One region of the Ruminococcus sp. NATIVEDY160 genome, then DNA from elsewhere that is predicted to be linked to it. Evidence: predicted binding sites of a transcription regulator. Region 1 holds the regulator's gene; the other holds the start of a gene.
The links. The regulator HrcA, encoded in region 1, represses chaperone genes, less so after heat shock. The targets are predictions, from matches to a motif close to TGTTAGCACTCNNNNNNNNNGAGTGCTAACA.
Positions count from the first base shown of each region.

Region 2: groES (co-chaperone GroES) is a predicted target of HrcA. The motif match lies at 2,814-2,844, and genes of this name have one in related genera.

Region 1 is NZ_CP162391.1:72,274-76,694, reverse strand. Features, by position in the region: gene dnaK (molecular chaperone DnaK) at 1-800, opposite strand, end outside; gene grpE (nucleotide exchange factor GrpE) at 882-1,436, opposite strand; gene hrcA (heat-inducible transcriptional repressor HrcA) at 1,457-2,491, opposite strand; gene AB1I49_RS00370 (hypothetical protein) at 2,727-3,062, shown strand; gene rpsT (30S ribosomal protein S20) at 3,220-3,480, shown strand; gene AB1I49_RS00360 (hypothetical protein) at 3,619-3,768, shown strand; gene AB1I49_RS00355 (hypothetical protein) at 3,829-4,110, shown strand; gene AB1I49_RS00350 (MIP/aquaporin family protein) at 4,301-4,421, shown strand, end outside.
Region 2 is NZ_CP162391.1:1,007,182-1,011,602, reverse strand. Features, by position in the region: gene AB1I49_RS04955 (S24/S26 family peptidase) at 24-509, opposite strand; gene AB1I49_RS04950 (PqqD family protein) at 502-765, opposite strand; gene groL (chaperonin GroEL) at 851-2,476, opposite strand; gene groES (co-chaperone GroES) at 2,495-2,779, opposite strand; gene AB1I49_RS04935 (ACT domain-containing protein) at 3,125-3,553, opposite strand; gene AB1I49_RS04930 (phenylacetate--CoA ligase family protein) at 3,580-4,421, opposite strand, start outside.

The DNA.
Region 1 (4,421 bases):
AGGTGCTTGGGACCTGTCTGATCGGCAGTGATGAAGGGCAGGTTGATCGAGGAGGTCGTTACGCCCGAAAGCTCGATCTTTGCCTTCTCAGCAGCCTCCTTGAGGCGCTGCATTGCCATTTTATCAGATGAAAGGTCGATGCCTGTTTCTGTCTTGAAGGAAGCTACCATCCAGTCGATGATGCGCTTGTCGAAGTCGTCGCCGCCGAGACGGTTGTTACCTGCGGTTGCGAGAACCTCCTGTACGCCGTCGCCCATCTCGATGATACTTACGTCGAAGGTGCCGCCGCCGAGGTCGTATACCATGACCTTCTGGTCGTTCTCCTTGTCAACGCCGTAGGAAAGCGCTGCCGCTGTAGGCTCGTTGATGATTCTCTTTACATCAAGACCCGCGATCTTGCCTGCGTCCTTTGTAGCCTGACGCTGTGCGTCGGTGAAGTATGCGGGAACGGTGATGACAGCCTGTGTTACGGTCTCGCCGAGGTAAGCCTCAGCATCAGCCTTGAGCTTCTGGAGAATCATAGCGGAAATCTCCTGGGGTGTGTAGCTCTTGCCGTCGATCGCTACCTTGTACGCTGTACCCATTTCTCTCTTGATAGAGGAAACGGTTCTGTCGGGGTTGGTGATAGCCTGGCGCTTTGCGACCTGACCTACCATTCTCTCGCCGTCCTTGGAGAATGCTACGACTGAGGGAGTTGTTCTTGAACCTTCAGCGTTTGCGATTACTACGGGCTCGCCGCCTTCGATTACCGCTACGCATGAGTTTGTTGTACCTAAATCTATACCGATTGTCTTTGCCATAATTAATACCTCCGAATTATTTTAATTGAAAATGAAAAATTGAAAATTGAAAATTTATGGTCGCTTCGCTCCGAGTATATTTTAGTTAACGACCTGTACCATTGCGTGTCTGATGATTTTGTCGCCGATTTTGTAGCCCGTCTGGAATACCGCGGCGATCTGGTTGGATTTCAGCTCCTCGCTGTCCACCATCGAAATCGCGTTGTGCAGGTTCGGGTCAAATTCGTCGCCGACCTCGCCGTAGCTCTCGATCCTGAGCTTCTCAAACGAGCGGTCGAGCTGGCTCTTTATCAGCTCAACGCCCTTGATGATCTCGGGGTCGGAATCCTTGAGGTTCTCGAGCGCCATTCTCACGCTGTCCGCTACGGGAAGAATCTCCGTGACCGCCTTCGAGGTAGCGTCGTCATAAATGCCGAGCTTCTCGTTCGCGGTGCGCTTGCGGTAGTTGTCGTACTCCGCCGCGAGCCTCATGTATCTGTCCTTCTGAGCGGCAAGCTCCGCCTCGAGCTTCCCGATTTTTTCATCGCGCTCGTCGGGAATGTCCTCAGCGTCGACCGCCTCGGCTTCAACCTCCTCGACGGTCTGTTCAGCCTGAATCTCCTCCTCGGGGATCTCAGCCTTGTTCTTCTCTGACATTTTATTCATCTCCTTCAGGGTTAATCTGTTGTTTCAATAAGCTCTTCCATCAGCTCGCCCGCGCACTGTGCAACGCATTCGATTATCGCGATGTTTCTCGCGTAATCCGTCCGCTGCGCCGTTATTATCGCGAGCACGCCCGAGGGTGTGCCGTCTATGCTGTAGCGCGTTGAGAACACCGCGCTTTTGCTAAGCTCCACGCGCCTGTTCTCGGTGCCGATGGTGACCGCCGTATGCTGCGGTCTGCGGCTGAGCATTGCCGCAACGTCGCGCTCGTTCTGCAGAAAGTCGATGAACTCCCTGCTGACCGACGCCGATGCGCCGTAGTTGAAAATAAGTCTGCTCAGCTTGCTGTGCTTCACGCTTACCTTCGCCGCCTGCTGCGCCGCTTCCATTATCGCGATAAGCGCCGGCGGCATGAACAGCGACAGCTCGCCGAAGCGAACCGCTGCGGACTGAATGAACGGCTGTCCGATCACACCGACCTCTACGCCCGCGAAAAGCTCGTTGAGCGATTTGTCGAACATCGTGATGATCTCGGGGGTGATCACGAACGCGCACCGGAAAAGCCGCGTGCGTATCACGCCGTTTGAGCAGATAAGCACCGCCATCGCGGTATGTCTGCCCGTCTGCACAAAGCTGAGCCGCCTGACCCTGCAATTGTCTGCCGCAGGGGTGGTGGCGAGTGCAACCGAACCCGTGAGCTGCTCCGTCAGATCCGCCGCTCCCTGCAAAATCATCTCGGGAGAATCGGCGAGCTTGCCGAGCGAGTCGCGGATATATGCCGCCGCGACCTGTGCCAGAGGAGTTACGCGCATCACGTTGTCGACGTAGTAGCGGTAGCCCAAGGCAGTGGGAACGCGTCCCGCCGAGGTGTGCGGCTGCACGAGATACCCCTGAGCGGTGAGCTCAGCCATATCGTTGCGGACGGTTGCCGAGGAAACCTGAAGCCCTGTTCCGCCGAGCAGCGCCTTTGAGCCGACAGGCTCGCCGCTTTGGATAAAGCTCTCGACGATGGCGGCGAGAATCGTTTCTTTTCTCGCGGCAGGGGTCATGTCTGTTCCTCCTTGATTTTTGCTTTTAGCACTCTCGGGTGGTGAGTGCTAATTGACTCTATCATTACTATACCCCCAAAGTCAGAAAAAGTCAAGCATTTTATTAAAAATATTTTCCAATTTACAAAAGTTTCACGTCCCGTTCACAATCCACTTGATTTTGAGCGGCGTTTATTATACAATATATATGTTCACCACAGCGCATTTTCGGATATACTAAGGAAAGGAGCCGCTTATGCCGTTTATTCACTATTTCTATGTCTTTCTCTGGGCGGTGCTTGCCGTGCTCTGCTTCTTTATCGGCAGAAAGCACGGTCTTGTGGGCTACCTGCTGACGGTTTTCTTTTTATTCATGTCGGTATGGTACGGGCTTGAGGCGTTCGGCGGACTGCCTGTGTTCGACGGAGTTATGGGTCACGTGTTCAGAGGAGTGCTGATAGTCTTTCTGATAGTGGTCGTTTTCATCTGGTACCGCGGCAGAAAGGCTCAGTTCAATACCCGGAACAAGACCGTTCCTCACGCGGAGGACTGCCACTGTGAGCACTGCGAGGACGGCCGCGAGGAAAACTGAACCGCATATAGACGCAGACCGTTTCCGCGCCACAAGATATTGTTGCAGCGCGGCGAAACTGCGAAAAACCGTACTTTTTTTGAAAAAACGCTTGATTTTTAGCCAAATGTATGCTAGAATAACACTTGTATGACTGCTATTTTAAGGAGGTGGGACAATGCCCAACATTAAGTCAGCTAAAAAGCGCGTAAAGGTTATCGCTTCTAAGACAGCCCGCAACAAGGCCAACAAGTCCGCTCTCAGAACCGCCATCAAGAAGGCGTTCTACGCGATCGACACCAACGCAGATAACAAGCAGGAGGCAGTTCGTCTTGCTACAAAGAAAATCGACCAGGCAGTTGCCAAGGGAATTCTTCACAAGAACACTGCTGCAAGAAGCAAGTCTAATCTCGCGAAGCGCCTTAACGCTTCCGCGTAAGAGCAATCACGATACGATAAAGGCAGAGATTTTCCTCTGCTTTTTTTGTTTTTCTGTTGACTTTTTATAAAAAAATGTTTAGAATAGAAGTATACACAGCTTGATTGTAAATACTAACTATATTGGAGGTCAACGATTATGAAAAACAAAAAGTTTATGTGGATCATCGGCATCATTTCAATTGTTGCTGCGGCGTCTGCAGCTCTCACCGCGTTCCTGATTGTCAAGGACAAGCAGAAAAAGGACGACGAAGAGCTGATGGAGTATCTCGACAACTCAATCGAATAATTGCGAAACCAAAGGCGGTACAAATATACCGCCTTTTTTTCTTTATTTGGAGGGATTATTATGATAGAAATTGAACTCGAGCGCCTGCTCAAAGACGCGAAGGCCGACCCCGACCTCAAGATCGCGCTGCTGAAAACCCGCGCAAGCAACAACCCCGTCGAGGACTTCTGCGCGTTCTGCCGGAGCAAGGGCTATGACATTAACGCAGGCGAGCTGTTCACCGTAGGAATGACCGCGAGCGACGCGAAGCTCAGAAGCGTCAACGGCGGCGGCGTAAACGCTATCGACGGCTGGGACGACGCGTACGAGCAATTCTTTTCGACGCTCATCTGGACGAATTAGAATTAATTGAAAATGTAAAATTGAAAGTTGAAAATTAAGGGTCGCTTCGCTCCGATTTTTAAATATTACCGACTAAAAAACTGACTTTTGCCAAACAAAAAATATGCAAATCTTATTGCTTTTTCCGAATGATTATGATATATTGTAATTGGCTGAAAATTCATAGCAAATTATAAAAGGAGGAATATCTATGAATTCGGTAAAAAAGTACATCGCTGAGTTCATCGGCACCATGGTGCTCGTTGTTCTCGGCTGCGGCACGGCTATGCTCGTCGGCTGCGACGCCAAAAACGGCGGCGGCTACATTCTGA
Region 2 (4,421 bases), 930 kb from region 1:
AAAGGGACTGCCGCTGCAGTCCCTTATTCTTTGTCTTTTTGGCTGTCATTTTTCTTGAACAGGCGCGACGCCTTGCTCTTTCCGAACGAATAGGTGTGACGGAACGGCCGCGTGTAGTACCAGAAATTGACATACACACGGTACAGAAATGAATTTGCGGAATACGTCTTGCCCTTGCGGTAAAAGCCCGTCATTACCGCGATGATCTGGTCGTCGCGGATCCCCTTTTCCCTTGCGAACTGATTGTCGCCGCACATGACGTAAGACCCGTCGCGGCAAAAATCTATAACGCGGTGCAGCACGTACTGCCCGTTATCCCTGCGGTAAAGAGGTACGTCAAACAGATGCAGCCTTTTTCCCTCGGTGCCCTTGAGCACAACAACGTCCTCGCCGTCGCGCAGCATCGGCAGCATACTTGTTCCGTTCGGAGTGAAGGTCACGGTTCCGCCCGCCTTTAGCTTCTCGGAGATGATCGCTATCACCTCGTCGAGCTGAACCTCTTTATTCAAGGACATCAGCATCCTTTGCTTTCTGAATGAATTTATCTACATCAGCCGCCGCCTTCTCGGGAGAAACGTCGTATTCGGCAAGAAGGTTTTCTATCAGCTCTTCCCTGCTTGTACCCTTCTGCATTTTCTCAAAAAGAACCGCTCCTGTTTCGTTGAGGGTAATGATACCGTTGAAATCAAGCGTCAGCTTGTTAACGGGAACGACAACATATGAATCCGCAACCTTGCGGAGTACAAAATCTTCTTTTATTTTCATAATTACACCACCTAACAGTGACATTATAATACATGGGCGAAAAAAAATCAAGGGTACAAAGCGTACCCTTGACGTTTATTCATTATTAATACATGCCGCCCATGTCGGGTGCTGCGGGTGCGGGAGGTGTGGGCTCCTTGATATCCGCAACAAGGCTCTCTGTGGTGAGAACCATGGAAGCGACTGACGAAGCATTCTCAAGCGCGCTTCTGGTAACCTTTGTAGGATCAACGATACCCGCGGCAACCATGTCTGTGTACTCCTCTGTGAGAGCGTTGAAGCCGTAGCCGACCTTGTTCTCTCTCTTGACGTTCTCGGCGATCACGCTGCCCTCAAGACCCGCGTTCGCGGCGATCTGACGGAGCGGCTCCTCAAGAGCCTTGAGAACGATCTTAGCGCCTGTCTTAGCGTCGCCCTCGAGTGTGTCAACAAACTCAGCGACAGCGGGGATAGCGTTCATGCAAGCGATACCGCCGCCTGCTACGATGCCTTCCTCAACGGCAGCCTTTGTAGCGGCGAGAGCGTCCTCGATGCGGAGCTTCTTTTCCTTCATCTCGATCTCTGTTGCAGCGCCGACCTTGATAACGGCTACGCCGCCCGCGAGCTTTGCAAGACGCTCCTGGAGCTTCTCACGGTCGAAGTCGGAGGTTGTGGTCTCGATCTGCTGACGGATCTGAGCAACTCTGCCCTTGATAGCATCCTTGTCGCCTGCACCATCAACGATGATGGTGTTCTCCTTCTCAATCTTGACCTGACGGGCTGTACCGAGCTGGTCAACAGTTGTGTCCTTGAGCTCAAGACCGAGGTCAGAGGTGATCACTGTGCCGCCTGTGAGGGTAGCGATATCCTGGAGCATCTCCTTGCGTCTGTCGCCAAAGCCCGGAGCCTTGACAGCAACAACGGTGAAGGTGCCGCGGAGCTTGTTGAGTACGAGAGTTGTGAGAGCCTCACCCTCAACGTCCTCGGCGATGATAAGGAGCTTTCTTCCTGACTGTACGATAGCCTCCAGAATCGGGAGAATCTCCTGGGTTGTCGAGATCTTCTTGTCTGTAATGAGAATCAGAGGATTGTCGAGCTCGGCAACCATCTTGTCGGTGTCTGTTACCATGTAGGGAGCAATGTAGCCTCTGTCGAACATCATGCCCTCTACGACCTCGCTGTAGGTCTCGGCAGTCTTGCTCTCCTCGACGGTGATAACGCCGTCGGTGGTTACCTTCTCCATAGCCTCGGCAATAAGCTTGCCGATGAACTCGTCCTGTGAGGAAACGGTAGCGACACGAGCGATGTCGTCTGTGCCGGAAACCTGCTGGCTGTTCTTGATGACAGCCTGAACAGCTACGTTAACTGCGTCCGCGATACCCTTCTTGAGTACCATGGGGTTAGCGCCGGCGGTAACGTTCTTCATGCCCTCGCGAATGAGAGCCTGAGCGAGAAGTGTGGCAGTCGTTGTACCGTCGCCGGCAACGTCGTTTGTCTTGATGGAAACTTCCTTTACGAGCTGAGCGCCCATGTTCTCAAAGGGATCGTCGAGCTCGATTTCCTTGGCGATAGTTACGCCGTCGTTTGTGATAAGGGGCGCGCCGTACTTCTTGTCGAGAACGACGTTTCTGCCCTTGGGTCCGAGTGTGATCTTAACTGTGTCCGCAAGCTGGTCGATGCCCTTCATCAGAGCCTTTCTTGCGTCTTCACCGTATGCAATCTGCTTAGCCATAATCATATACCTCCTGAATTATTCAACCTTGGCGAGAATGTCGGACTGGCTGACGATGGTGTATTCCTCACCGTCGAGCTTGACCATGGTGCCCGCGTACTTGGACGCGATTACCTTGTCGCCTTCTTTTACGTACATTTCAACTTCCTTGCCGTCAACAACGCCGCCGGGGCCTACCGCGACAACTGTGGCAAACTGCGGCTTCTCCTGAGCCGCTGAGGAAAGGATAATACCGCTCTTGGTCTTTTCCTCCGCTTCCTCAACCTTAAGTACTACTCTGTCAAGTAAGGGTTTAATAGTCATAAAAAAATAGCCTCCTATTTTTAATATATAAAGTTATTAGCACTCTCATTTCCTGAGTGCTAATACTATTGTATACCATTTTTCGGAAATGTCAAGGGGTTTTCTTGACTTTGTTTGACTTTTTTTCAAAACAGTGAAAAACAAGGGTATTTTAAATTATATGCGCGCGGCTTTCCTGATAGAACAAAACACTCCCCGGCAGTTCGGGGAGTGAATCTTTTAGTTGTTTTCTTTAGGTCTTGCGATCTCTACGCAGAAGCCTTTGTGTCCGCAGGACGGGGTCAGAATACGGCGCTTGTCATAGTACCGGACGGTTCTGACTGCCATACCGCCGAAACGCGCTTTTCAGATGTCCTTGATGTCGTCCTCACAGAGTGTGGGAATGTTGTGCGCTTTAAGAACCTCCTCAGCCTTCTGAGCGTCGTCTACGCGGATAACAACGTACGCGCCGAAATCCTCGGAGGCTGTGAAGGCGTAGATATATTCGATATTGACCTCAGCCTGCGCGAGAAAATCAAGCACATAGCAGAGTGCGCCTACCCTGTCCTCGAGCTTTGCGGCGATGACGGTGGTTGTGTTGATGATAGACTCCTTGCTGAGAACCTCGATTGTCTTGGGTGTGTCGGAGGTGATCAGGCGGAGAATGCCGAAGTCCTTTGTCTCGGCAATGCTCAGAGCGCGGATATTAAGTCCCGAGTCAGCAATCATCTTGAGGGTTTCATGCAGCTTGCCCGGGCGGTTTTCTACAAAAACGGAAACTTGTCGGATTGCCATAATTGTTCCTTTCTCCGATAACGGGATCAGTCGTGCAGCTTGCGCTTGTCAATAACGCGGACAGCCTTGCCTTCGCTGCGGGTGATTGACTTAGGCGGCACAAGGTGGATTTTCGGGCCGATGCCCAGCATGGTGCGCATCGCGGATTCGAGCTTCTTTTCCTTGGCGAGGTTCTCGGAAACGATATCCGAGAAGAACTCGGGCTTGAGCTCGACGTTGATATCAAAGGTATCGCTGTTGTTCTTGCGGTCGATGATGATCTGATAGTTGGGTGTGTAGCCCTGATTGAGCAGAACGGTTTCGATCTGGCTCGGGAATACGTTTACACCGCGGATAATCATCATATCGTCGCTTCTTCCCATGGGCTTGCACATTCTGACGTGAGTTCTGCCGCAGGAGCACTTCTCGCGGGTCAGCACACAGATATCGCGTGTTCTGTAACGGAGAAGCGGAAAGGCTTCCTTGTCGAGAGCGGTGAATACGAGCTCGCCCTTTGAGCCCTCGGGAAGAGCCTCGCCCGTATCGGGATCGATGATCTCGGCATAGAAGTGGTCCTCGTTGATGTGCATTCCGCGCTGTTCCTCACACTCGAAGGAAACGCCGGGACCGCTGATTTCGGTCAGACCGTAAATATCGTAAGCCTTGATGCCGAGGCTCTCCTCGATATTGCGTCTCATTTCCTCCGTCCACGGCTCCGCGCCGAAGATACCTGCCTTGAGCTTGTTGTCCTCGGGCTTGTAGCCCATCTCGGCGAGGGTCTCACCGATGTACGCAGCGTATGAGGGTGTGCAGCAGAGGATAGTGGAGCCTAAGTCCATCATGAACTGGATCTGGCGCTCGGTGTTGCCCGACGACATGGGAAGTGTCA